Jeotgalibacillus aurantiacus: one gene and its partner. The protein of the gene in region 1 interacts with the protein of each later gene in a pairwise test. Links are inferred from orthologs where the notes say so. Each region holds a gene or a part of one and is shown on either strand. Other genes may lie near its edges.

Region 1 (16,918 bases):
CGCGGGTTCAGAGTTCGAAAAATTAAACCTGAGTCAAAAAGATCTTCATAAACATACCGTACTTGAAAAAGGTTTTAATGACCGTTACATTCTTGCTTACTACCCGCCTCAGGGTTCACCTGAAATGTATGATTTTGACCATGATGGTATAAAACTTAAAACCACTTAATTATTTTTAACGGGGTGAGACAAAATATTGTTTCATCCCTTTTTAATTTCAGTTTAAAACGCTCACATTTTTCATTTTAGTCAATTGGTCTGTTATAAGAAATTATCCTTAGTAATACTAAAAAAGTGCAGGCGACATCCGTAGACTCCTGCGGCAGAGAAGCGACAGGTGAGACAGCGTAGTGCGTAGCACTAGCTGGCTCACCGCGCGGCCGCGGAAAGCGAAGGATGTCGCCTGCACGATTATAAAAACTTTAAAAGTTACCCAATAATAACCCGCTCTTTTGGATAATGGAATTTCTCTTTCTTGTTGTTTCCACCAATCATAAAGAGGAAAGAAATCAGCCCAACGCGTCCTACAAACATCAGTATCATTAAAATAATTTTACTTGGAGTAGATAAGGATGGTGTAATCCCCATTGACATACCTGAAGTTCCGAAAGCGGAAGTAACCTCAAAAATAACAGAGATCAGACTTTGTTGTTCAAAAATCATGATAAGCAGTATGGACAGCATCGACATAGTGGTTGCCAAAATAATAACAACATATGATCTGAAAACATCAATTAGATGTATTTCACGGCCAAAAACCTGAATCTGCTCTCTGCCTCTTGAAAAATTAATTAAAAATAAAACAGCAATCGCAAGTGTTGTGGTTCGAATTCCCCCACCAACTGAGCTCGGCGATGCTCCAATAAACATTAAAAGACTTAAAACAAGTTGAGTAGGCTCTGAAAAAGTGCTCACATCGAGTGTTGTAAGTCCACCGGACCTCGTAGAAACTGAATGAAATAATGAGTAGAAAAAAGCTTCATGCCAGCTGACATCTGCAAATCGTTGATTGTATTCTATAACAAAAATCAGCACTGTTCCCACGACCATTAAAATACCAAACGTTAATGTCGTAAGTTTGGTAAATAGTGAAAACCTGAAATGCCCGGATTTGTTCGCCAAAAACTGTTTTAATTCAATTAAAACAGGAAAGCCGATCGCACCAAGGATAATAAGGAAAATGGTAATAATCTGAACAAAATAATCGTTTGCATATGGAATCAATGATTGTCCGGTTATATCAAATCCCCCGTTTGTAGTCGCTGAAACAGAAGCAAACAGTCCATGAAGAAGTGCCTCTCTCCATGTATCATAAAACTGGGTAAAATAAACACTCAGGAATAAAGCCCCTATTATTTCAATCAGGAGAAGAATTTTAATAATTTCAATAATCAGCTTTACAACTCCTGATAAATTGTACTGATTATGGTCCACCATGATCAGCTGTCTTTCCCTCAGACCTATTCTCTTCCCAATCAGAAGCCAGACGAAGGTCCCGAGAGACATAATCCCAATCCCCCCCAACTGGAGGATCAGCATCACCATGACAATGCCAAATACCGTATATTCTTCGGAAATAGAAATAACTGTCAAACCAGTTACACTAACCGCACTGACTGCAGTAAATAATGAATCAATAAGCGAAACTTCCTGTCCCGGCTTATGTACACCCGGTAACCTTAATAAAGCAAACGACAAACTGATCGCAAAAAAGTAATATGCTACTATTAACTGAGCAGGCTTTAGCATTCTGATTCTGTTTTTAAACCTTTGCCACATAATATAAGTCCTTTCTGAAACACAATAATTAAGTAACTGATCATTTTCTATATCATGGTCTTACTGAACAGCAGTCAATCCCGTTAAATCTCATGTTGTTCACTCTTTCCTACAGGATCAAAGAATACCGTAAAATCTATACTTAAGCTTATCTGATTTTCACCGGTTTTGAAATGATTTTTCCATGTAGTTTTTCTGAACAACGTAATTCAATAAAAAGAAACCGGTATCCACAGTTTTTAATGTGAATACCGGTTTCCCAATTAACGATGATTTCACTCATTTTTATCTTTTTTGTTACCATTGCCGGGATGTTCTTCATCTTTTTCTTTTTTTCCATTTCCATTGTTATTACCCGGGCCCTTATTTTTATTGTCCTTATTATCAGGACTTTTATTAGCGTTGCCAGAATGATGGTTCTCTTTATTTTTATTGTGATCGCTCTCACTTTCTGTCTTTACAGGAGTGGCTGCCTTTTCTGGATCGTCTTTTTGTTTATCTTCTTTTCTTTCTTCATTCCGTTCCTGCTTTTGTTCTTTCATATTCTGCCCATGAGATGCAGCAGATGGTAAGTGGTCTTTATTTTCAGCTGACTCCTCAGGCTGCCCATTTTGCTCTGAGTGATCAGGTCCATGAATTCCAGATGCTTCTGTTACATCTTTTTCATGGGTCTCTGTTAAGATTTTATCCACTTCCGTCTTTTCGAGCGGAGGCAGAATAGGCTGTTCTTTCAAAGGCATCATAGTCAGTACATTCTTTTTTTGGGTAATCAATTTACCAAAGGAAATTCCCTGATTTTTTGCAGCAGCAAGATCTGAAACCGCACCTTCCTGTATAGAAATGGAAGCAGTGTTGTTCACTTTATTTTCCTGAACAGACCATTCATCAAGCCTCTCTCTCAACACTTTTTGAAAGTTAGTGGAAGATTCATTTGTATAAACTGCAGAGATCGTAACCGTTTCGTTGTTTTCATTAATAAAGCCTGCTTCACCACTGACAGCAATGATTTCAGACATTGCTTCCTGAATGCTCTCCCCGTTCAGGTTAAGCTGATTCTCTAATTTCTCAGCATCTTCATTCACACTGGTCCATTGAATTACTTCGGCTTTTTCATTAATCATCAGCTCAAAGCTCGGATTAATATCTACAGCAATATGTGCATAGGTTTCCTCATTGAAGTAAGGGTTCACGAGAAAAAACATAATCATTGCAACTGCTGCCATCGCTCCAATCGAGGACAATCCGCCTGGGATCCTTCGTTCCAGAGGATAAGAGACTACTTCTTCCCCTATTGAAAGAGATCCGGAAGGTTTTGCAACCTTACAAAACTCCCCATTTCTTGTCATCAGCACAACATGACGTTTATGTATTTCCATGACCAATCCTTTTTTCATTGCAAACTCTCCTTCACATATTCCTGCAGATACGGAAAATCTCCATCAAGTAATACAACTACTGCAATAATATATTTGCGGTTTCTTTCAATCGTTTTTCTACTCAAATCAATTTCTTTCTCTATTTTCTTAATTGGCAGCCTTTTTTTCTCTTTCAGTTCCCGTAACCAATCTTTGTTTGATTGAACGAGCCTGGCAATAAAAATCGCATTTTCCCTTGCATCTGAATGTTTTGGCGCGTTTTCAGCCAGTTCTTTGAACGAAAGTTTATAGGGTAACAGAGCCTGACTATAATACAAAATCTCTTCTTTACGTTCATTAATTGTGTTTTCAAGCTGAAAATGTTCCATCGCCTGCCAGGATTCATGAGCTTTCATTACCGATTCTTCACTGTCCGCTTTGTCATAGGTCAGATCCGCTTTTTCCCTATGATCCTTTCTGATTTTATCAATCAATTTTCTTCTGATGACAATCTCAGCAAATGTTAACAATGAAGCTCCACGGTCCGGATGATAATTCATGATGGCTTCATGGAAGGCAATGAGACCAATACTGTACTCATCATCTGTGTCATAAATATATCTTTTACATACTTTGGACACTGTTTTTTTAATATACGGCTTATAATCCTTAAGTACTTCGTTAAGTAATTCCTGATCTCCATTTTGAATAACGACGATTTTGTCTTCGAGTGAAGACTGGCTTGAGAATTTATAAATACCTAGTAAAAGAAATGGAATCACCATCTTCACCTCAATTCAACCTGTTATAGCAGAATTGTAACGGTAAATTCCGAAGAATGGAAGATAAAGCTTTCTTTTATATAAACATTCGGTGATGAAAGATTGAATTATGGGGGTATATTGAACAATTATATTTTCTGTATAAAAATACACCACAGCTATAACAGCCGTGGTGTTTATTTTAATAATGAGCAGTGCTTGTATTTTCCTGTCCGCCACGCTTCTTTGCAAGCAGGAAGCCTCCTACCGCGATCACGACTAAAACAGACCAGAAAATCAGCTTCCATGTTGTTGAGTGTGGAAAATGAGTGTCAATTAAAGCAAGGTTCGGGTGCCCAAGCGTTAGTACAGCAAGCTTAACCCCTACCCAACCAACAATCAAAAATGCTGTTGTTTCTAATAACGGGTATTTACCAAGCAGTTTAACGAACCAGTGGGCAGCAAAACGCATAATAATCAGACCAATGAGTCCTCCAAGGAAAATAACGATAAATTGAGCGCCATCAATACCGCCAATTTCAAATGCACCAACTGCTGGTAACGTAATGGCTAAAGCAACCGCAGCAAGCATCGAATCAATGGCAAATGCAATATCAGCGAGCTCAACTTTCAATACTGTCATCCAGAAGCCTGACCCTTTCTTCACTGCTTTCTCCGCTTCAGCCGCGTCTGTCAGTTCATCATTTTTGGTAACGATCTGCTTAACAATATGACTGATCGAAATATAAAGAAGATAAACTGCTCCTATTGCCTGTACCTGCCATACATCGATTAATACAGCGATCAGGAATAAAGAAGCTAACCGGAAAACAAACGCCCCGAATAATCCGTAAAATAATGCCTTTTTTCTTTGTTCTTCCGGTAAATGCTTGACCATTACAGCCATTACAACCGCATTATCGGCCGCAAGAATTCCTTCTAACCCGATCAGGATCAGCAGGACCCATGCGTATTCCAGCAACAATGCTGCATCCATAAAATCTCCTCCAAATTTGTTTTAACCGAATCGCCTTTTTAGACAGCAAAAAAGACCTTCACCTAATAAAGGCAAAGGTCTTGCTAAGCAAATAAATGCCATTATGGCCGATGAACGGCAATGTTCATGTCATGACGACCATAATTAGCTATGTACGATCCATAGCTACAGCTACTCCCCCTTGACAACTGTCAGAGTGATATTCGATTAACGATATTATATCATGCTGGTAAAAGAAAGCAATCTTTATTTTATTTCACGATGAAATCTTTTGTCGTGCTTGTTTTCCTCGTAAAAACGGACCATCGATGGAATCGCTTTTAGAAAATCCGGACATTCTATCCCCGACTGTCGCAGATCTTTCTCTGACTGACTCTGATCAAACTCAGCTTCCCAAAAGAAGTAATCAAGCCCTTCCTTTTCAGCTTTTATATATTTTCGTACAGAAGGAATCGATAATGTTAACTGAACTGCTTTTACAGGCATCGTAAAAGAAGGTGTTCTGCCAGCCTGCTCCTGCATAATAAACCGGTATACTTCCCTGGCAGGGTATGGATTCGGATCAGTTAAATGATAGGTTTTCCCTTCTCCTTCAGGTAGATGTGCCAGATAGTTTGCTGCCTGTATGACATAGTCGTACGGAACCACATTTAATTTAGCGCTGCTTTTCCCCATATACGGAATAACAGGAATGGACTTTACTTTATCAATGATATTCATAAGATAATAGGGCCCGTCAAACTTTGTCGTATCTCCACTTTTGGTTGAGCCTTTGACGATAGCAGGTCTGATAATGGTCACAGGAACTTCCGATTTCATTTTTTCAACAAGTACTTCCGCCTCAAACTTTGAATGTTCATAATGATTCCGAAACGCGTCAGGTCTGATCAGCTCTGTTTCTTTAATGACACCATTTCTCTTACCTGCGACATAGGCAGTGCTGAAATAAACGTATCTCCTGATATTTGGGAGTGTACGCACCCACTCGTTAACATGGTGCGTTCCTGTAACATTCACTTGAAATGCCGTGGATTTTGGCACAGCAAGATCGTATACAGCAGCCAGGTGCCACACATAATGAATTTTATCTTTCAGATACGCTGATGCCGAATGCGTCATCCCCAATTCCGGTTTTGTAATATCCCCCTGCACAATATGAAAGACAGATTCGGATTCATTGATTTTTTTCAATTCTTCCAGTCGTTCTGAAGCCTGTTTTTGCATAGACGGCATGACGAGCAGATAAATGCTTTTTGACCCACTTCCTGAAATCCATTCCTTTAAAAGCTGCTCGCTCAAAAAGCCTGGAAATCCTGTCACAAAATAACCGGTTTTCAATTCACATTCCCCCTTGGTGTTATTATACAAAATCAAGCTGGTATGTACGAATCAGCTGCAGATCTTTTTCAATTGATTCAAATAACAAAAGCGCCTGAAAACCGCGTTGTTAATAGATAGCGAAATCATACACCCATCATAATGGAGGCGTCATATTACTCACTATAAAAACAACGGTTTTCAGGCACTTATTCATTTTACTGCAGCAAAACGGTTTTATTCAGTCGTTGTATTTGGTGCAGTTTTATTCTTTTTATTCATTCTTCTTGTTTCTTTATCTACAAAACTGTATACAATCGGAACGATATACAGTGTCAGGAACGTTGAGCTGATTAAACCGCCAATAACTGTAATCGCCATCGGCTGGTTTATCTCGGTCCCTTCACCGATTCCTGCAGCCAGTGGTACCAGACCTAGAATCGTTGTCAGTGCAGTCATCAGAATCGGTCTTGCACGGTCGCGTACTGAGGTGACAATGGCGTCATAACTGCTCATTCCTGAAGCTTTTCGCTGATTAATGTAATCAACAAGAACAATCCCATTATTAACAACAATACCTGACAGAACAAGTAAACCGATAATCGCGGTTACGCTCACCGGAGTCTGTGTGACAAACAGGGCAATCGCAACGCCAATAACGGATAGCGGCACTGTAAACATGATAACAAATGGATATTTGAAGGATTCAAACTGTGCAGCCATCACAAAATAAACAAGAACGATCGCCAGCACAACGGCTAAAAGCATATCGTTAATGGAATCCTCAAGTAACTCACGGTCTCCTCCAAATACTACTTCCGTTTCTTCAGGCAGATCAAGATCAGCAATGACCTCATCCACTTCAGTTGAAATAGCACCAAGGTTTGTAGCAGAGGTATAGGTTGCCGTAAATCCAACTGCTGACTGCTGATCAATACGCTGAATGGACACTGGTCCTTCTGCAATCGTAATATCAGCCAGCTCCTGCAGTTCAACAAACTGACCGCTCGGTGCACGGAGCGCCAGCTGCTCAAGTCCTTCAAGCGTATTCGCTATTTCTTCCTCATACTGAATAAAAACACTGTAAACCTGTGAGTCGTCTGTAATAATCTGCGTAGCAAGTGTTCCTCTCGTAACAGCATTTACTTCCTGAGCGATTTGAGCAGGTACAAATCCATACTCTCTTGCTTCATCACGGTTGATTTCAAGCTGTACTTCTTCAACCGTATCTTCAAGGTCCGTTTCGACTTCGGTAATCGCATCCATTTCGAGCAATGCTTCCTCTATGCGTGCCACTGATTCATCGAGGCGGCTTTCATCCGTATCACGCACATCAAATGACAGTGTCTGCGGTGAAGTTCCGGTAGCAGTCTGCAATGATGCAGATACTTCAGCTGTTTCATTTACAGCCAGTGCAGCATCCTCAATGTCATCTGTAATATTTTCAATGAGCTGGAATACTGACAGGTCACGTTCACCTAAAGGAACCATTTTCACAGAAATATCTGCAATCGAACCGTCAGCACCTCCGTCAAATGAACCTTGTTGTGTTTGTCCGATCTGGCTGACATATACATCGATGGATTCCTCCTGACGAAGTTCCTCTTCAATGGCTGCTACTACCCGTTCAGTTTCTTCGATGGCCGTTCCATTTTCAAGGTTGACACGGATACTGAAGAAACCTTCGTCCGTTGCAGGCAGGAATTGTGTCCCTACAGTAGATATGCCGTATCCTCCAACCCCAAGCAAGCCAATCATGATTAAAATTGGAATCCAGCGTTTACGTAAAGACCATTTGACCGTTTCATTGAATCTTCTCAGAAAACCGGATTCCCTGCGGATTTTCTCCAGGTTTTCCTTTGGTTCCTTAAGCAGCTTACTCGCAAGCATCGGTACAACGGTCAATGCCACAACCAGTGAAGCAAATAAACTGAATGAAATGGTCAATGCGAACTCAGTGAACAGATCTCCGATCAATCCTTCAATGAAGACAACCGGCACAAAAACTGCCACTGTCGTCAAGGTAGATGCCGTAATGGCACCTGCAACCTCTTTCGCTCCATCAGCAGCTGCTGTTTTAGGTTCTTTTTTCATTGACAGGTGCCTGTAAATGTTTTCAAGTACAACAATAGAGTTATCGACAAGCATCCCGATTCCGAGTGCTAATGCACCTAGTGTAAAGATGTTCAATGAAAAGTCAGAGAAAAACATCAGCACAAACGTTACGATTACTGAATAAGGAATCGCAACCCCGATAATGATTGGACTTTTTACATTTCTTAAAAAAAGAAACAGGACAATCATGGCAAACAGTCCACCGACAATCAGTGAATTTCCGATGTTGCCGATTGCCAGCTGTATATAATCCCCCTGGTCAAACAACACATCTGCTGTGATTGATTCATATCGGTCTTCAGCAAGTAATTCATCCAGTGATTCCTTAAAAGCTGTGGACACGTCAGCTGTATTTGCATCTGATTCCTGCAGTACGCTGATCAAAACAGCCTGTTCATCATTGGCCCGTGTAATCACGTTCTGCTCCGCCTCACCAAACGTCACTTCCGCAACATCAGCGACCGTGATATCTTCACCGGAAACCGGATCTACGGTAATAGGCAATGCTTCAATATCCTCAACAGACGTCAACGTACTTAATATACGGGTAGTGAGATTTTTACCGTCTGTTTCAACGGGATCTCCCGGGAAGGATACATTATTTGATTGAATCGTTTGCAGAACATCGTTTTGTGAAAGACCGAATTCCTGCAGCTGATCCTGATCGAGCTGAATGCGGACTTCTTCTGCAAGTGAATTGGAAATGTCTACACTTGCGACACCTTCTGTTCTGGTCAACTCAAGTTCAAGTTCTTCAGCAAGCTCTCTGATATCTGTTTCAGTATCAGAAGAACGAAGGCTGAGCTGAATGACCGGAAACTGAGATGGATCAAATTTCAGCACCCGCGGATCATTTGCTCCTTCAGGCACCTCTACCTGAGAGACAGCCTGCTGGATATCACTTTCGATCTCATCTATATCCGTTGCAAAGTCAAATTCCAAAAAGACCAGATTTGATCCTTCTTCAGATGTAGATGAAACATTTTTTAGACCCGGCAGCAGCGCGACCTGTGACTCAATCGGCTTCGTTACTTTTTCAAGTACCTCTGTCGGTCCAGCCCCTGGATATGAGGTTACGACCACCGCAACAGGCGGACTGATGTCCGGGATCAGTTTAATTGGGATCCTTGTAAGAGAGATGGTTCCCAGTAAAATAACAAGCAGCATTGTGACAATGGTGAACACCGGCCGCTTAATTGAAAATTGACTTAGATTCAACGGTTAACGCCCCTTCCGCTGATTACACAAAACCAGCATTTTACTCTATCTTTCACTATACTGACTCGTGTGTCGTTTATCAATTTTAAATACGGTTGTTCACAATATGATCAAATGCTTTTAATTAATCAGCTTTTGTCAGGGTCCAGCCTGTTACACTGAACACGATTGTCAGCAGCGGACAGATCAAACAAAAGAAGGCAAACGGAAGATAATCCAATGTCGCCACTCCGAGAACATCTGTTAAAAACACACCGCAAACACCCCATGGTACAAGCGGATTAATGACCGTACCCGCATCTTCCAGTACTCTTGAAAGATTTTTTCGTTTCAGTCCCGATTCATCCACTCTTTTGGCAAATGTTTCACCTGTTAAAAGGATGGATAAATACTGCTCTCCTACAAGCACATTTGTGCCAACAGCTGTTGTACCCGCCTGCAGCAGAACCTTTCCCTGGTTTCCATCTGAGCGGATGGTTGAAAACATTTTTTGGATAATACCCGTTTTAAATAGCATTCCACCCAGGCCAAGTGCTAACAGAACAAGTGAAATTGTAAAGAACATAGACTCCAGTCCGCCCCTTGAAAGCAATGAGTTAACAGCTTCATTTCCCGTATCTGCAGAATAGCCTGAGAACAAAATGCCGAAAAGCTGTTCAGCGGGAGTTGAGGTATGAATATAAGAAAGTGCGATACTGAAAAGGCTTGTCATGATCAGAGATAACAGTGCAGGCACCTTCCGAAGAGCCAGAATAAACAGCAGAATAATCGGCAACAAACTGTATAGATGGATCAGATTGGACTGCTCCAGGGCACTTCTGATCAGCTCAATTTCACTCGTTGCAGCTGATCGTCCGGGAGAAAGAATCATAAACATGACAATAGAAATGATAAAAGCAGGTACCGTTGTCCATGACATATTTTTAATGTGTTCAAACAGATCAACTCCCACTACCGTTGAAGCAAGGTTGGTCGTATCAGATAATGGTGACATTTTGTCCCCGAAAAATGCACCTGACACAACTGCACCTGCTGTAATGGCAAGCGAGACATCCAGCGCAGAAGAAATGCTGATAAATACAACGCCAAGTGTTGCAGCTGTCGTTAACGAGCTTCCAATACTAATTCCAATGATAGAAGTAACGGCAAATACAATGGCAAAATAAAAAGGCAATTCTGCCATGGCAAGGCCGTAAAACATTAACGTAGGAATTGCACCTGAAATTAATAAAGCGCTAATCAGTAACCCGATAAAAAGAAAGAGAAAGACAGCATTAATTCCCGAGGCAGTACCTTCAGCCAACCCTGTTTGCATTTGCTTAAACGGTACTCTCTTAACTAATCCATATATGAATAAGATGATGATAGATCCAATCATCGGTATGTGTGGAACCGCCCCAAATCCGATCATTGAAACTGACATCACTCCTATAATAACTGCAATCAATCCTATTGCTTCTCCAAGTGTTGGTGTCATTGCACCTTTAATTTTCTCCATAAAACATCCTCCTTAAAATACAGAAAAAACCCTCATCCCTTAACACTGGGACGAAGGTTTCTCCGCGGTACCACCCAAATTAGCTTTCGCTCTCTTTACTGAATCGTACATCCATTATAGCAGGTGTAATTCGATGATAAAAAGGCCTGAGTTTCCACCAGCCACTCAGTCTCTGCTTTTTGCCTGTTTACATCTACTCCGTCTGCCGGATCATCGCAATATACTGTTTCACTTAAACGCTTTTAAGCGATAAAGAATACTGCTATATTAACATATTTGTACGGTCAGTCAAGTCTTTTTAGGATGCAAACGGTTTTTTAAGCTCCGGTATGATCGCTTTTTCTGAAGGCTTTCCGATCAGGTAACCCTGCCCGAGATCAAAACCGATTTTTTTACACACTTCCAGTTCTTCATTTCTTTCCATGCCTTCAGCAAGCACCTTTATACCAAGTTGTTCAGAAGTTTGGTACACACGGTGAAGAAAATCCTGCTTCTGATGATCCTGATCACAGAATGAAACGTATGACCGGTCAATTTTCACATAATCAGGTTCCAGCATCTCTAACATTTCGATTGTTGAAAAGCCGGCTCCAACATCGTCAAGCGCTACTTTCATTCCTTCACGTTTATAAGTCTGAAAAACTTTCTTTAAATGATCGACATCTTTGATTTTTTCTGTTTCTACCACTTCAAAAACAAGATCTCTCGGATCCACATGATATTTATTGACGATCTGAAACGTGTGGCGGAGGCAGAATTCAGGGTTATAAATGGTTGACGGCAGAAAGTTGATAAAGCTCTTTACGCCAGGGTCAATTTTGTCTTTTCTTGCCTTAATGGCTTCTTCTCTTGCTCTTTGATCCAGGAGTGAATGCATTTCAGCGGCGTTTGCCACCTGAAACAGCTCGTAAGGAGATATAGGATTTTCATTTTTATCAGCACGCAGCAGTGATTCATAGCCATACAGCTCTCCATTTTTAATATCCATAATTGGCTGCAGATGGCTGACCATTTTGCCATGCTGAATGAAATGTACTGTATTTCTATGTCTCAGCCTTACTGAAAATAAGTGCATAGGCATAAAGCGTGTAAGATGACCATTGCTTGAAACGCCACATTGAATTTCAGCGTCAAGCTTCTCTTCCATTTCTGCGAGTATCATTTCTATTTCCTTCAGGCTTGTATAGTCGCGGTAAAAAATACCTTTATCATGATCAAAGTCGAAGCTCAGTCTTGAGATCTCACTTTCATTAGCCTTAACGTAAAAAGTTCCTTTGTCATCAAAGCTGACAGATACTCCACAGTGAACGCATTGTGATTTCATCTTTACTGTCACTCCCCATCCCTTATTTATTGCTTTAACTTTTATACATCTACCCTATATATACATACTTTATTCCTATTTAGTAAAATGATAATACTTTTTTTGTGAATTTTTCAGGATTTTTTTGAGGTGAGTAAATTTGATTATATGCATTTTGAAGTTGAAACAACTCTTTAATGAAATGTTTCAACTTCAAAATGCATAGTTTTTTAAAATCGTGGAGGGGACATCCTACGCTTTCCGTGGCCGGGCGGTGAACCCGCCTGCGCTTCGCACAGTCGGGTTCACCTGTCCCTTTCCGCCACAGGAGTCTTCGGATGTCCCCTCCACTTTGATTTATTGAAATAAATTTTGTTTTTCGAAAAAATATGCCTTGGCCATCCTTCCGAAAGTGAAAGGGATGACCAAGGCACTATGCATGTAAATTTATCATTCAAAATAATTTAAAGTTCAGTCTTGATTAAAGCAGGCTGTATAATTTGATTTCCGGGTGTTTGTCTGAGAACCATCTCATGGCGAAGTCGTTTTCGAAAAGGAAGACGAGTTTGTCGTAGCGGTCTTTTACGAGCAGGCTTCTTTGAGATGACATGGAGTCTTTAATGTCTTCTTCGTTTTCAATCCACCTTGCCATCTTTGATCCGATGTTTTCCATCATAACATCCGTGTTGTATTCATTTTTCATGCGGTGTTCGAAAACTTCGAACTGGAGGTGACCGACTGCTCCCAAGATCACTTCTTCTGTTCTGAGTGTGCGGTAGAGCTGGATGGCACCTTCCTGAACGAGCTGATTGATTCCTTTATGAAAATGTTTTTGCTTCATCACGTTTTTCGCCGTTACCCTCATGAAGAGTTCAGGAGTGAACTGAGGAAGCTTTTCGAACTGATAGCTTCTTTTACCGCCGGTCAGCGTATCACCGATCTGGTAGTTTCCGGTGTCATGAATACCGATAATATCTCCGCTTACTGCATTATCGACTGTGTTCCGGTCATCTGCCAGAAATGATGTGGATGAGCTCAGTTTAATCGTTTTTCCTGTCCGGCTAAGCTGGACAGGCATTCCTCTTTCGAACTGGCCGGAGCAGATACGAAGGAAAGCAATCCGGTCACGGTGGGCAGGGTTCATGTTTGCCTGAATTTTAAAGATGAAACCTGAAAATTCTTCACTGACAGGATCTATGCTGCCGATATCTGTTTCACGCGGCTGCGGTGACGGGGCAAATTCAAGGTAGGTTTCCAGAAATGTCTGAACACCGAAATTTGTGAGGGCACTCCCGAAAAACACCGGTGTTACTTCGCCATTGGCAAGTCTTTCTTCCGTGAATTCATTACCAGCCTCATTTAGCAGCATTATATCCTCAAGTGCCTGATCATATAATGAAGATTCTTTAATGGTATGATCTCCTTCGAGTTCACCTTCTTCGTTTAATGGAAGAAAACGATCTGCTTCATCCGTTCGGAACTGTTCAATACGGTGATGATGACGATCGTAAATGCCTAAAAACTCTTTCCCCATTCCAATCGGCCAATTCATCGCATATGATTCAATTCCTAAGACTTCTTCAAGCTCTTCCATAATCTCAAGCGGCTCTCTTCCCTGACGGTCAAGCTTATTGACAAATGTAAAAATCGGAATACCACGCATTTTACATACTTTGAAAAGCTTCAGTGTTTGTGCTTCAATCCCTTTTGCTGCATCAATAATCATGACAGCACTGTCAACCGCCATTAGAGTACGATACGTATCCTCACTGAAATCCTGGTGTCCGGGTGTATCAAGGATATTAATTCTTTTTCCATTATAATCAAACTGCATGACAGATGATGTTACTGAAATGCCACGCTGCTTTTCTATCTCCATCCAGTCGGAAGTGGCAAACTTTCCTGACTTTTTCCCTTTTACTGTTCCCGCTGCCCTGATGGCTCCACCAAACAATAGAAGCTGCTCAGTTAATGTCGTTTTCCCTGCATCCGGGTGAGAAATAATCGCGAAAGTCCTTCTGGATAAAACTTCTTCTTTTAATGTCATGATTTTATTTCCTCTCTTCATTTCATTCCTTCATCCATAATAGTAGTTCAAAGAAGAGAATGCAATCTCACTTTCAGCACATACTAACACTCAGTCAACAGAAAAAAGCACATTCAGAATTGAAGAAAAACTGTACACGTTGTATAAATAAATTGTACAAAAGCTGTACGAACAAAAAAACAAGGAGAGTGGAAAATGTGAAGAAATTGTTAGGCTCATTGTTAGCGGCTGTCATGATGATGGCTATGATGGGAGGCGCAGCTCTTGCTGACAACCATGAAGGTGGAGAAGGTTGGGTTAGAATCCTTCACGCATCTCCAGACGCACCGGCTGTTGACGTCTATGTAAATGGTGAAGCAGTAGTTGAAGGCGCGGCATTCAAAGATTACACAGATTACTTAGCACTACCTGCTGGTGACCATGAAGTGGAAATCTTCCCGGCAGGCGACACAGAAACGGCTGTTATTTCTGAAACATTAACTGTTGAAAGCGGAATGTACTACACTGCATCTGCAATCGGAACTCTTGACAGCATTTCACTTAACGTAACTCAGGACGATCTGACAATTGGCGAAGGCATGACAAAAGTTCGTGCAGGACACTTCTCACCTGATGCACCTGCAGTTGATGTAGGTCTAATCGGTGGAGACGCTGTATTCAGCGGAGCTGAATTCCCTGCTGTAACTGATTTTGCTGAGCTGGAAGCTGGATCTTATGACCTTGAAGTACGTACTCCAGAAGGTGACCAGGTTCTTGACCTTTCAGGAACTCAGCTTGAAGCTGGAATGGCTTACAGTGTATATGCTGTAAACACACTTGACAGCATTGAAGCATTAGTATTAACTGCACCAGCTGCAAACGCTATGCCATCTGAAATGCCTGAAACAGGTATGGGTGGAATGGCTGCTGAGGAAAACAATTCATTCATGCTATATGCTGCAGCAGCTGCATTAATGGGTGGAGCGGTTATTGTTTTCGCAGTACGCAGACGTGCTCACAATAACTAATTAAATGAAAATTAAAGCTTTATTAATCGGGTTGATCTTCCTGCTGAGTGCATGCTCAGCAGGCGATCAACCTTTTTCTGCAGAACCTGAAACCGCTCCGGCTGCAGAAAGTGAGACAGAATCAACCGCTGTTCAGGAAGAACAGGAGCAGAACGAAAACCGGATTCAGGTTTCAGATGCACCCAATCCTTTTCTTGCCGCTCAACAACAGACGATTACCCCTTCAAGATTAGTGATTCCGGCTATCAACGTTGATGCAGTCATTAACCCTTATGGATTAGATCCGGAGTCTGGTGGCATGGCAGTACCTGATAACGGTGAAGAAGTCGCCTGGTATGAACCTGGATATAAACCGGGGCAAAAAGGGAACGCAGTCCTTGCAGGACATGTAGACAGCGAAAAAGCACCTGCTGTCTTTTGGGATCTGAAGGAACTTACTGAAGGTGACGAAATTCATGTTTACGATGAATCGGGAAAAATGCTCACTTACGTTGTAACGAAAACCGAAATTTATGACCGCAATGAAGCGCCAATTCAGGAAATATTCGGCGTATCCTCTAAAGAAAAACTGAACCTGATTACATGTACCGGTTATTTTGATCGTGACATAAGAAATTATGTTGACCGGATGGTTGTGTATACTGAATTAAAATCAGATTCAGCAGCTTAGTAATTTCGCATTTTCAAAGAATGTGACGGACCTGCACCTGCTACCCGTTCACGGATAGCAGGTGCAGGTCTGTTTGTTTTAAGAAACTTTACATTTCAGACGTCCACTGCTTAATTCTCTGGCTCAGTTCACTTGCTTCTTCCTGTGTCATGACCTTTTCTAATGATTCTCTAATGTTCCGGCTGGTTTCTTCACCAGATTCCTCGTATTTGTACAAGTAGGACCAATGGACAGATGGTATCGCGATCAGGATCGTTTCCTCTTTTCTGTTTTCATGAATAAATACGGACCTTTGTCCGTTTGAACCATAGCTTTTTCTAATTTTCAAGTAGTTCATCTCCTCTGATGTCAGACATCATACTTTTATTGACGTTTCTGTGACGGATATTGAAACGCTTGCATTTGCATTGTAGAATGATATCAGCATTTTGACAAGAATGCGCATATAAATAAGATAGGAGCTGTAAAATAATGAATATTCTCTGGGGATTAGCTGGTATTGTGACCATTCTTGGAATCGCTTTCCTCTTTTCTAATAACCGTAAGAGCATCAAGTGGCGTCCGGTATTAGTCGGGCTTGCAATTCAGCTGACATTTGCCTTTCTCGTTCTCCAAACGAGTATTGGAGCGAGCTTCCTTGAAGCATTAACTTTTGGTGTCAATAACATCATTGGTTATGCGAATGCCGGTATTGACTTCGTATTAGGCGGATTTGCTTATCAGCAGCAGGAAGGCGGATTTGTATTTGCGATTAACGTGTTGACGATTATTATTTTCTTCTCGTCTTTAATCTCGGTTCTTTACTACTTAAAGATCATGCAGTTTGTCATTAAAATTCTTGGTGGCGGACT
Region 2 (11,033 bases), 140 kb from region 1 along the record:
AATGCTTTGTCCCGTCCTTCATATGAAGTGTCGGGCAGAAAAGACGGATGATTTGTCATTGAAAACACCCCCTGCACATACGTTATGCATATTGAGCATGTTCTATACAGGTATTAATCACCGTAAACGTGGAAAAGCATCAGATCATGTATTTGCTTTTCAACTTTGTCCGGATCTTTTACGGGAGCTGGTGTTGACCATTCAATTTGTCCGTTTTTATGATAAATTCCCCTGATCTGTTCCCCCTGATAGGTAAATGAAAACGTCCATCCCGGTAAATCACTTTCATACATTTTTTTATATTGAAAATGCTGAATCATAATAAACCCCCATGTTCCAATTTCCTTCAGTATATCATGTGAATGTTTTTAATAAATGCTCATATGGTGAATTTAAAAGGAGGAGATCCATTTCTATTTATTTCGTATTGTGTCATGCGCCTATAATCATATTTGAATGAAGAAGTTTCTGCTATACTGAGAAAGAATGGATTGTATGTATAGCGGAAGGTGATTTGAGATGGATATATTTTTATTACTATCAGTTATGATGGTTGTTGGAGCGGTGATTGGGGGATTCACCAATTCCCTTGCAATTAAAATGCTTTTTCGGCCATACAAAGCAGTATACATCGGTAAATGGAAGGTTCCGTTTACACCGGGTCTGATTCCAAAAAGAAGAGAAGAACTGGCTAGACAGCTTGGCTTGATGGTCGTCAATCACCTGCTGACAGCCGACAGTCTGAAAACAAAGTTTCTGACGAAGGAGAAAGAGCAGGCTTTAACACGCTGGCTTCAAAAGGAAAGCGGTAAGCTTTTTAATATGGAGGACACGGTTCAGGATGTATTTGAACGGTTTGATCTGACCTCGCCAGTTCCTTATATAGAAGAAACAATGGATCAATGGATTGAACAGCAGTACGATCAGCTGAAAGATCAGTACATGTTTTTAACGATCAGAGAGACGCTCCCGGAGAAATGGCTTGACCGTCTGGATGGCAAGGTTGAAACCGTCACAGATTATATCCTGGAAAAGGGCATCGATTACTTTGAATCAGATGAAGGAAAAGCACGCGTTCAGACAATGATTGATGATTTCCTTAAAACGCGTGGAACCCTTGGCAGCATGGTGAATATGATCATGGGCAATACCTCTCTTGGGGATAAAGTTCAGCCTGAGATCATAAAATTTTTGAAACATGATGGCACACATGATATACTCGAACAGGTTTTGCGCACAGAATGGGAAAAAATCAAGGACTGGCAGTGGGATCGGGCGTTTTCGATCATTACTGATCGCGATCTGATTGTCCGTCTGCAGCGCATATTAAAGGAACGCATCAACCTGAATGAATGGATGCAGCGCCCGTTAGGCAGTGCGATTCAGCCACTAGAAGACAGGGTTGTCAATCATTTAATTCCAAAAGCGTCTGAAAAACTGAAAGAACTGCTCATTGAAAAACTGGAGGCTATTCTTTCAAAAATGAAGCTGCAGGAAATTGTCAGGGAACAGGTTGACTCCTTTGAAGTATCTAGGCTAGAAGAGCTTGTACTCGGCATTTCGCGCAGGGAATTTAAAATGATCACCTATCTTGGCGCATTGCTCGGTGGTCTCATCGGAATCGTTCAGGGAATATTTGTACTCTTAACTGGACTTTGATTGATTGATGTTTAGGACGGAATCATCAGGGAATAGGGGAAGAGTGATTAAAAAGGGAGGTTTTTTGATTGTCAGTAAATCTGTACGATCAGGCAAATGAATTAGAGCGTGCAATTCGTCAAAGTGATGAATTCAACAACTTAAAGAAAATGTACGATGCAGTAAACAACGATGAGTCTGCAAAAGGCATTTTTGAAAACTTCCGTGACATTCAGCTTTCACTTCAGCAAAAGCAGATGAATGGTGAGGAAATCACACAGGAAGAAATTGAACAGGCGCAGAAAACGGCTCAGCTTGTTCAGCAGCATGAGCTGATTGCTCAGCTGATGGATGCAGAGCAACGCATGAGTATGACGATTCAGGAACTGAACAAAGTGATCATGAAGCCGCTTGAAGAGCTTTATGGATCAATGGAAAATAATCAAACGCAGCAGTAATTCAATGACAAAGACCCCATTTTCGAATGGGGTCTTTTCATTTTTTATTATTAAAAGAGGCTTCTGAAAACTTATGCTCTTTCTTCAAGTGATGCTGCAGCTGCAGCGACGCCTGAAGCTTCCTGGGAAATTTGATCAAGCATCACAACGAGTCGGCTGACATCCTGATCCATCTGCGTATTTTGTGATTTCAGCTGGTTCATGGATTCCATAATGCCATTGAAGGATTCACTTGTTGAATGAATGCTGTCACGCTCTGCCTGGAAAAGAGTGTTCAGTTCCATAATTGATCCTTCAATCGTTTTTGTTTTAACATTCGTATCTTTTAGCAGATCATAAACCTGCGCGACGGATTCTTTTGTATTTTCAGCAAGCTTCCTAACCTCATCTGCAACCACGGCGAACCCTTTACCATGCTCACCTGCACGCGCAGCTTCTATTGAAGCATTTAATGCCAGGAGGTTTGTCTGGTCGGCTATGGACGTAACCATATTGGCTACTTCGGAAATCTGACTGTTCAAGTTGTTAAGTTCTTTAATATTTTTTTCCGTTGTCATCATTTTTGAAGAAATTTGTTCGCTTTCTTCTTTCGTTTTATCAAGGCGGACTTTTTCATCGCCGGTTTTGGACTGAAGCTCGGATGCTACACCTGACCCTTGCTGTGCGCGGGATGCCAGATGCTCCAGTGCCTCTTTCATCAGCTTGACATTTTCGCTTGTGGAATTACTGTTTTCAGAAAGAGCAGCTGCGCTTTCTTTCAGTGTAATTAATAGACCATGAAGTCGATCCTGCTCATTTTGAATCTGCTGTTGGAAGCTCTTTTCATATGCTTCAAGCACAATCTGCATTTCAAGGTTAAGGATTTTTGAAACAGCTTTGATTAGAATAAACTTATCCTTTTCACCAAAAGGAAGTTCGATAATCACATCGGTCAGGGAATTTAGCAGATCCTGAAATGCAGCAATATACCATTTAGGATCGAGTCCGATACGTAAATGCACATCAGCAATACGGTGGCGTTTTTCGATAAATGTAGAATCGAGTCTACCGCTGAACATTTCCTGAATATGAATGGTTAATGTTTTCTTTAACCTTTCAATAGAGCTGTGGGTATTAATAATGGTTAGCAATCCAGGTTCATGACCCAATGTCTTATAAAAGCTGGCAACGATTGCTTCGATGTTTTCCGTTACGTATGGTTTAAAGGCTGCAAGCACCTGAAGATCTTCTTTCTGCAAAGCGATCATACTGATCTGGGCTGCAGTGGTTGCTTCTTTTGGCAGTGTAATCGTTACAGACTGCTTTTCAGCAAGTGTTAATAAGTCTTCTTTATGTTTTTTCTCCCTTGATGTTAGCCACTTCATGAAAAATCCTCCTTAGTATCAAATCTTATTTTATATCGTCTGAAATTGATAAACGTTTACATCAATTAGACTAAAAAAATAATAATAATAGGTATTTTTTCTTATTAATCTATGTGGAGATTACAGTATCGCGCGCCAGAATAAGAATCTTTTAAAAAAAAGAAGGATTTTATGAAAGGCGTAGAGAATGATAAAATGAATGATCATTCATTTTTAAGGGGGATGGAAAAATGGAATTGACGAACAGCTATAAAACACTTTACGTGAAAACTGAAGGAAAAACGGCATGGGTATCACTGAACAGGCCTGAAAGTCTGAATGCGTTGAATATGGAGTTAATGTCTGAGCTTCTTGATGTGCTGAAGGAGATTTCACGTAATGCAGACCTGCAAATCGTGGTGTTAAAAGGGGAAGGAAAAGGGTTTTGCTCCGGCGGTGATATTAAAGGGATGCTGACGATGAGTGGTGAGGAAGAATTTAAAACGTTTATGAAAGTGATCAAAGAACTTTCAACCACGCTTTATGCCATGCCGAAAATTACGATTAGTGCGATCCACGGTGCTGCTGCGGGTCTTGGTCTGAGTCTGGCACTGGCGTGTGATGTTCTGATTGCTGAAGAGCAGAGTAAGCTTGCGATGAACTTCATCGGTATTGGTCTTGTGCCTGACGGTGGCGGTCATTTTCTGATGCAGGAAAGAGTCGGGTCTCATAAGGCGATGCACGCGATCTGGAGAGGGGACGTGATGAATGCCCACGAAGCTCATTCATTCGGGCTGATTGACCGTGTAACGGCAGAGGGACGTGCCGTTACTGAAGCAGAAGCTTATGTCAGCCGATTCAGTAGCAGTCCGCTTAAAGCGATGCTTGAGACGAAGGCTATTCTGCGTGCAAGCAGGCTGAAAGAGCTTGAGTCAACGCTTGAAATGGAAGAAGAAGCACAGTGGAGAATGAGGCAGACGGAAGATCATCTTGAGGGAATCAATGCATTCGTGCATAAAAGAAAACCTGCTTTTAAAGGACAGTAAAGATTGAAAATGAAATGGAGGTGGGACGACTCTGATAAGAGTTGCCCCACCTCCATTATTGCGATCATGTCCAATTGGTTAGCTGTGAAATAAAACCAGTTTGCCTCTCGGGGATACAACACGGTGAGTATGTTCTATGTAACCCTGCTCTTCAAGCTTCTTTTCACCGATCTGTTTCGCTTCATCGTCTTCCTTTGCCTCGAAGGAATCTTCAAAAAGAAGTTCTCCCTTCGGATCAAAAACGGTGATCTTGTAAATATCCACGTCTACCATCTCCTCTCTTTGTCCGCTCTTTTATTTTTACACAGCCGGTAACTTCCGTAAAGTTTTGAAAGTCAGGAAAAAATGAACTTTTTTCTATATAATACGTATAGAATAATGATAGGGACAGAGGAGGTTTGGGAGATGCTGCATATTGATCATGTTACAAAGAGATTTGGTGACCATACAGCTGTTGATCAGCTGTCACTTGAAATAAATAAAGGGGAGCTGTTTGGATTTCTTGGCGCAAATGGTGCAGGAAAAACGACGACCTTCCGGATGATTCTTGGGCTTATTGATTCAACAAATGGTTCAGTTACGTGGAACAATGACAAAATCGGTTACCATAACAGTCAGAAAATCGGGTATCTGCCGGAGGAAAGAGGTCTCTACCCGAAAATGAAAGTGAAGGAGCAAATTGTCTACCTTGCAAGATTAAGAGGAATGGATAAAAAAGAAGCTGAAAAAGAACTGAAAGCCTGGCTTGCCCGATTTAAAGTTCCGGATTATGAAAATAAGAAAGTAGAGGAGCTGTCTAAAGGGAACCAGCAGAAAATCCAGTTTATCGCTTCAGTTATACATAAGCCGGAGCTGCTCATCCTTGATGAACCGTTTAGTGGACTTGATCCTGTCAATGTCGAGCTTTTAAAAGAAGCCGTAACGGATCTTAAGAACAGCGGCACCACCATTGTTTTTTCGAGTCACCGGATGGAGCATGTGGAGGAATTATGTGAAAGTCTGTGCATCATTCATCATGGAAAACCGATCGTGAAAGGCCGTCTGCTTGAGATAAAAAAGGCATTTGGTAAGAAAAATCTGGTGATTAGATCGGATATGGACTTATCAGAGCTCAAAGATTTTCCTGGCGTAGTGAAATTGAAAACGGTGATTGGCGGTGTGATTCTTCAGATTGAAAACGAAGATGTCTCACAAAACATTCTGCAGTCCATTCAGGGAAGGGGTTTCATCCGGCAGTTTTCACTTGAAGAACCGTCGCTGAATGATATCTTTATTGAGAAGGCAGGTGCTTCATTTGAATAGATTCGGTCTGATTCTGGCGAAATCATACATAGGAAAAATTAAATCCAGATCATTTATCATCACAACTGCGCTATTTGCTCTTGCCATTATCATCGGAACGAATTTTCAGTCGATTGCCGATATTTTTTCGTCTGATCGTAACGGTGGAGAAGGCAGTTGGGAAGTCGTCGTTTATGAGGAAGAACCTCAGATCGCTTCACTTATCGCGGATCAGACAGCGATTATCAACAGCTCTATTGCCGTTTCAACCGAAGATAAAAATCAGGCTGTTCTGCAAGAGGAGTTAGAAGCAGGGGAATTTGACGCGCTTCTGATTGTTGATATGGCGGAGAGCGGAAAAATAAAGGCTGAATACATTTCGAAATCTTTAACAGCCAATTCCTATTCAAATGACTTGCAGGCTGCACTTCAGACGATTCAGTCCAACATCGCTGCGAACCGACTGGGGTTAAGTGCCGATGAGCTGGCAACCTTGAATCTTCCTGTTTCATTTGCAGAATCGGCTTATGTGGATTCAGCAAGATCTGCCGCTGAACTTGATCAGGCGAGAGGACTCGTCTATATCCTGATTTTTGTGATTTATATGTCTGTGCTGATATATTCAATGATGATCGCAACGGAAGTAGCGAATGAAAAATCATCACGGGTAATGGAAATCCTGATCTCAAGCGTTTCACCTATCCAGCAGATTTTTGCTAAAATTGCCGGGATCGGTCTTGTCGGACTGACACAGCTGACGATCTGGGCAGGGATCGGTATTCTTTCCGTTAATCTGAGCCAGGATTCTTTTGAAGGCGGGATTTATTCGCTGTTTGACTTTTCCTCCGGCTCAATCGTTACCATCGTTTTTGCGGTGATCTTTTATATTCTCGGATACTTTTTGTTCGCTTCACTTGCTGCATTTTTAGGCTCTCTCGTGAGCAGGACAGAGGATCTTCAGCAGGTGCTGCTGCCTGTTAATCTCCTGGTGGTCGGTGGAGCACTCTTGGCCTTTTACGGTCTGGCGGAGCCTGAGACAGCTCTTATTACCATCACATCTTATATTCCTTTCTTCAGTCCGCTCGTCATGTTTACCCGTGTCGGAATGCTGGACATTTCGATTTGGGAACCGGTGATCGCGATTGTGCTGATGCTGATCACAATTTTACTGCTTGGATGGTTTGGCGCAAAAGTGTATCGTGGTGGTGTACTGATGTATGGAAATTCGTCATCCATCAAAGACCTTAAAAAAGCACTTCAGCTTTCAAAGCGTGAGAAGACGAGCTAATTCATACGTCTCGGCTTCATATGTGTCAGGACTGTTTATCTGTTATACTAATAAAGAACGTTTGTTCCGCCTGAAGAACGCCTGAAAAGGCAATTCCATGTAAAGGAGATGGCGAAGAGATGAAAGGCATCACATTTTTAAATGCAGGGGATCAGGTTGAACAATTCCTGTTGATTAAACAAACAACCAAGGGTGTTACAACGGCTGGAAAGCCATTTTTAACCCTGATTTTTCAGGATCGCAGCGGGGAAATTGAAGCAAAGCTGTGGGATGCAGGGGATGAAGAAGAAAAAAGATTTCAGCCTCAGACCATTGTTAAGGTTGCAGGTGAAATTCATAATTACAGAGGCAAAAATCAGCTCAGATTAAAGCAGATCCGTCCGGCTTCAGCGACTGATAACGTGCAAATGGGAGAATTCCTTGAAACCGCACCACTATCAAAAGATGAAATGACGGAAGAGCTGACCCAGTATATTTTTGAGATGAAAAACCCTGTTATTCAAAGAATTACACGTCATTTGGTCAAAAAGTATCAAAAGGCATTTCTCGAGTTTCCGGCAGCAACGAAAAATCATCATGAGTTCGTGTCAGGACTTGCTTACCACGTTGTCTCGATGCTGAAAATCGCGAAATCACTGACAGAGCTTTATCCAAATCTGAATAAGGATCTTCTGTATGCAGGAGTGATTCTTCATGATATGGGCAAAGTGAAGGAGCTGTCAGGTGCCGTATCAGCGACCTATACGCTTGAAGGTAATCTTCTGGGGCATATTTCAATCATGGTGAATGAAATTGCTGAAGCAGCGAAAGAGCTTGAAGTGGAAGGGGAAGAGGTGCTGATGCTTCAGCACATGATTTTATCCCACCACGGGAAAGCAGAATGGGGCTCACCAAAGCCGCCAATGCTAAGGGAAGCAGAAATACTTCATTACATTGACAATCTGGACGCAAAAATGATTATGATGGACCGTGTCATTCAGCGGACGAAGCCCGGTGAATTTACAGAGCGCGTATTTGCCCTTGAAAACCGTACATTTTACCGTCCACACCTATACGATGATCCATTTGAAGACGCATAAGAGAAAGGGTGGAAACATACCCTCTATAAACGGCTCTTGAGCTGATTAAATGCAGGAGGGGAAAGGATGTTTCCAATCTGGATCGATATTGCAATTGGCGGGATCATCATCAGTTTTATTATGTTTCTGAAGACTGCGCATGCTGAAAGAAAACAGGAAGTCCGTTTTATCGAAGAACATGGTGAAGCCTACATAAAACGGATCGAAGATGAAAAAAGAAAGAAAATGGTGTCGCAGCTTAAAAATCAATGAATGGAAATGAAAAACCTCCTGTGATGAAAATTGCAGGAGGTTTTTCATTTTTGAGCAGATATAAAGCCGGTCACACTCATGGAAACGGAGTGTGACCGGCTTTATGTTTTGTATTATTCTTCTGTATCTTCAGTTGTTTCCTCTTCAGCTGGCTCTTCTGCCGGAGGGGCAGCAGGTGAGCTGACAGGTTCCTGTAGAAGGGCATCAAATGTTTCAGTCAAATCTTCGTCTTCTACCTGGATATTTGCTTCGTTAAGCAAGTCTCTTACAACGGTTCCGATCTGATTCATATCTGCTTTTGCCAGTTTCAGATCATGCTCAACCTGATCACGAATCTCTTCAAGAGGCTCAACCTCTGCTTCGCGCGTTTCTGTTACTTCGATAATGTGCCAGCCGAAGCTCGTTTCGACCGGATCACTGATGACATTAGGTTCAAGGTTAAAAGCGGCCTCTTCGAAAGCAGGATCCATTGTTCCCGGTCCGAAGAATCCAAGGTCTCCACCTGTTTCTTGTGCTGCAGGCTCAGTAGAAACTTCTTTTGCAAGCTCAGCAAAGTCTGCGCCATCCTCAAGCTGCTTTTTCACATCAAGTGCTGTTGCTTCGTCAGCAACAAGAATATGACGTGCGCTGACTTCTTTTTTCATCTTGTCGTATTCAGCCTGAATTTCTTCATCTGTTACTTCAACGTCTGCAACGAGTGCATTCTCCTGCATACGATTCAGTTTCAGCATTTCCTTGAAGGATTCCTCATCGTATCCCTGCTGTGAAAGGACCATGTCAAACTGCTCGCCGTACTGTGCTTTCGCTTCTTCAAACTCAGCGTCAATGGTCTCCTGATCAACAGGATATTTTTCTTCAAGTACCTGTTCGAGCATCATCATTTGAAGCGCCTGTTCCCCAACAGTCTTCTTCATCTCTTCATAAAGCTCGTCCTTCGTAATGTCCCCTGCACTCGAAGAAGCGATCACTTCACTTGCTGATTCCTCGTCACTGCAACCTGCTAAAGCCGCTACACCTAAAGTAAGTGAAGCTGCTGCAATCCACTTTTTCATTCATTTCCTCTCCTTATATGTGTGAAATCTATGGTGAAAATTCTTCACTGCATACTATATCACATTTCCATATTACGGTGAACGCTTATTTAAACGTTTACCCAACAGAGAATACTTAATTTTCTCTACATTCAAGGAATTTTCACATTTACTATTTTGCCCAACCATTTTTGATTTCCTTTGAATAGCATACAAAAGAAAGGAAGGAGGGGTTTTAATGTCCTGTGGATACGGTGGAGGATTCGCACTTATTGTCGTGCTGTTCATCCTTCTGATCATTGTCGGAGCAGCGTGGTTCTAAAAACCAACAGAAGGGGGAAAATGAAATGTCACATAAACACGGTAACTACTACGGAGGCTTCGCCCTAGTCGTCGTCCTCTTCATACTTCTTATCATCATCGGCAGCGCGTGGTTCTAAGAAAAGCGTAGGCACCTTGCTCAGCCCCGACAAGCATAAGGCGAAGATGAAAAGAGGGCTGCCTTTTGCCCTCTTTCAGCTTTGACTTATGACCTCGAGGGGCTAGGTGCCGGAGCTAGCCAAAGAAAGGCGTAACCAGGCGTATAGGGACGTACAAACTGGACTGTCCTCGACGAAGATAAAGGAAACACGGTGAACGAAGTGAACCGATGTTGACTTATCGAACGAGAGGACGGGAAGTTTGCTAGTCCCTGCCTGGTGGAGCTGGACAAAGAAAAGCGCAGGCGAGCGTTCAGCGGCGTATGCGCTGGACTGAAGCGCCGGAGATAAAGGAAACACGGTGAACGAAGTGAACCGATGTTGACTTATCGGACAGAGCTGAGGGAAGCGCACTAGCCGCTGCGAGCCGCAGCTAGCCAAAAAGAAAAGCGTAGGCGATCATTTGGTCACTTTCAGCTGGTACTTGGCCACATTCTTCTCGAACTTGGTCACATTCCGCCTGAACTTGGTCACATTCCGCCTGAACTTGGTCACTTTACGCACAAATTTGGACGCTATTGTGACGGAATGGATTGAGGATATTTATAAAAACGGGAAAAAACAAAGCGGAACGATTCCTCTATGGAAGCGTTCCGCCGTTTTAATTACGTATAAAGAATTTCTACATAAGATGAAAGCAGCAGGATCAAGATTAAAATATTGATTGTCCGGAAGACTTTCGGTTGTTTTTCATTTGGAATTTCCTTTTGAACACATAATCTATTTGTCATACGATTAATCGAATAGAGTATAAACACAGTAAATACGATAAACAGTCCAATGACTTCAACCATCCTCTATCATCCTCCTATCCTCTAGTTACTAAGATACCAAAAAACAGACATAAAAAACAGGGCGAGCCTATTTTTATGTCTGTTTTACATCCCAGAGGAGGTTGATTCCTTAACGGGAATCAGAATTTCGTAGCCATCATCATCCTCTTCGATAAAAGCACCGCGAGGAGATTTGAAAAGGCATTTCGCATATAAAAAGTCAACAAGGCAAATACCACAGTGATATGCGGTCAGAATCGTAAAATAATGGGCATAGCCCGGAAAAGAAGCAGCTGCATATAAGAAAATACTGTTTAAAATCACAAAAGGAAAAATAAGCGCCATGATAAAATAAATTTTCGGAA

What was found.
Region 2: the proteins of H7968_RS08425 (region 1) and H7968_RS09080 interact in binary tests that used the Bacillus subtilis proteins (3 or more experiments, as listed by UniProt). The link is inferred for Jeotgalibacillus aurantiacus from one-to-one orthologs.

What each region holds. Positions count from the first base shown.
Region 1 is NZ_JACNMS010000002.1:727,191-744,108, forward strand. What follows is about bases 6,247-9,909. They hold H7968_RS08425 (efflux RND transporter permease subunit), read right to left. Parts: upstream 9,543-9,909; coding sequence 6,447-9,542; downstream 6,247-6,446. Other genes in these bases: nhaC (Na+/H+ antiporter NhaC), read right to left, coding at 9,667-9,909. Also shown: H7968_RS08395 (B12-binding domain-containing radical SAM protein), read left to right, coding at 1-169; H7968_RS08400 (TrkH family potassium uptake protein), read right to left, coding at 430-1,779; H7968_RS08405 (anti-sigma factor domain-containing protein), read right to left, coding at 2,055-3,173; sigI (RNA polymerase sigma-I factor), read right to left, coding at 3,170-3,919; H7968_RS08415 (TerC family protein), read right to left, coding at 4,098-4,892; H7968_RS08420 (SDR family oxidoreductase), read right to left, coding at 5,139-6,230; more of nhaC, read right to left, coding at 9,910-11,040; H7968_RS08435 (EAL domain-containing protein), read right to left, coding at 11,339-12,364; H7968_RS08440 (peptide chain release factor 3), read right to left, coding at 12,825-14,390; H7968_RS08445 (DUF4397 domain-containing protein), read left to right, coding at 14,588-15,397; H7968_RS08450 (class F sortase), read left to right, coding at 15,402-16,067; H7968_RS08455 (YueH family protein), read right to left, coding at 16,156-16,395; H7968_RS08460 (NupC/NupG family nucleoside CNT transporter), read left to right, coding at 16,539-16,918. UniProt on the Bacillus subtilis protein: Required for self-resistance to surfactin, an antimicrobial lipopeptide surfactant produced by B.subtilis. Also required for swarming motility.
Region 2 is NZ_JACNMS010000002.1:867,929-878,961, reverse strand. What follows is about bases 4,918-7,916. They hold H7968_RS09080 (ABC transporter permease), read left to right. Parts: upstream 4,918-5,779; coding sequence 5,780-7,054; downstream 7,055-7,916. Other genes in these bases: yhaM (3'-5' exoribonuclease YhaM), read left to right, coding at 7,174-7,916; H7968_RS09085 (ABC transporter ATP-binding protein), read left to right, coding at 4,918-5,787. Also shown: H7968_RS09120 (hypothetical protein), read right to left, coding at 1-59; H7968_RS09115 (DUF5342 family protein), read right to left, coding at 114-320; H7968_RS09110 (DUF445 domain-containing protein), read left to right, coding at 520-1,659; H7968_RS09105 (YlbF family regulator), read left to right, coding at 1,728-2,096; H7968_RS09100 (globin-coupled sensor protein), read right to left, coding at 2,168-3,460; H7968_RS09095 (enoyl-CoA hydratase), read left to right, coding at 3,691-4,485; H7968_RS09090 (YhzD family protein), read right to left, coding at 4,564-4,749; more of H7968_RS09085, read left to right, coding at 4,891-4,917; more of yhaM, read left to right, coding at 7,917-8,133; H7968_RS09070 (sporulation YhaL family protein), read left to right, coding at 8,200-8,385; H7968_RS09065 (peptidylprolyl isomerase), read right to left, coding at 8,499-9,437; H7968_RS09060 (YjcZ family sporulation protein), read left to right, coding at 9,655-9,738; H7968_RS09055 (YjcZ family sporulation protein), read left to right, coding at 9,764-9,856; H7968_RS09050 (hypothetical protein), read right to left, coding at 10,501-10,689; H7968_RS09045 (DUF3267 domain-containing protein), read right to left, coding at 10,774-11,033.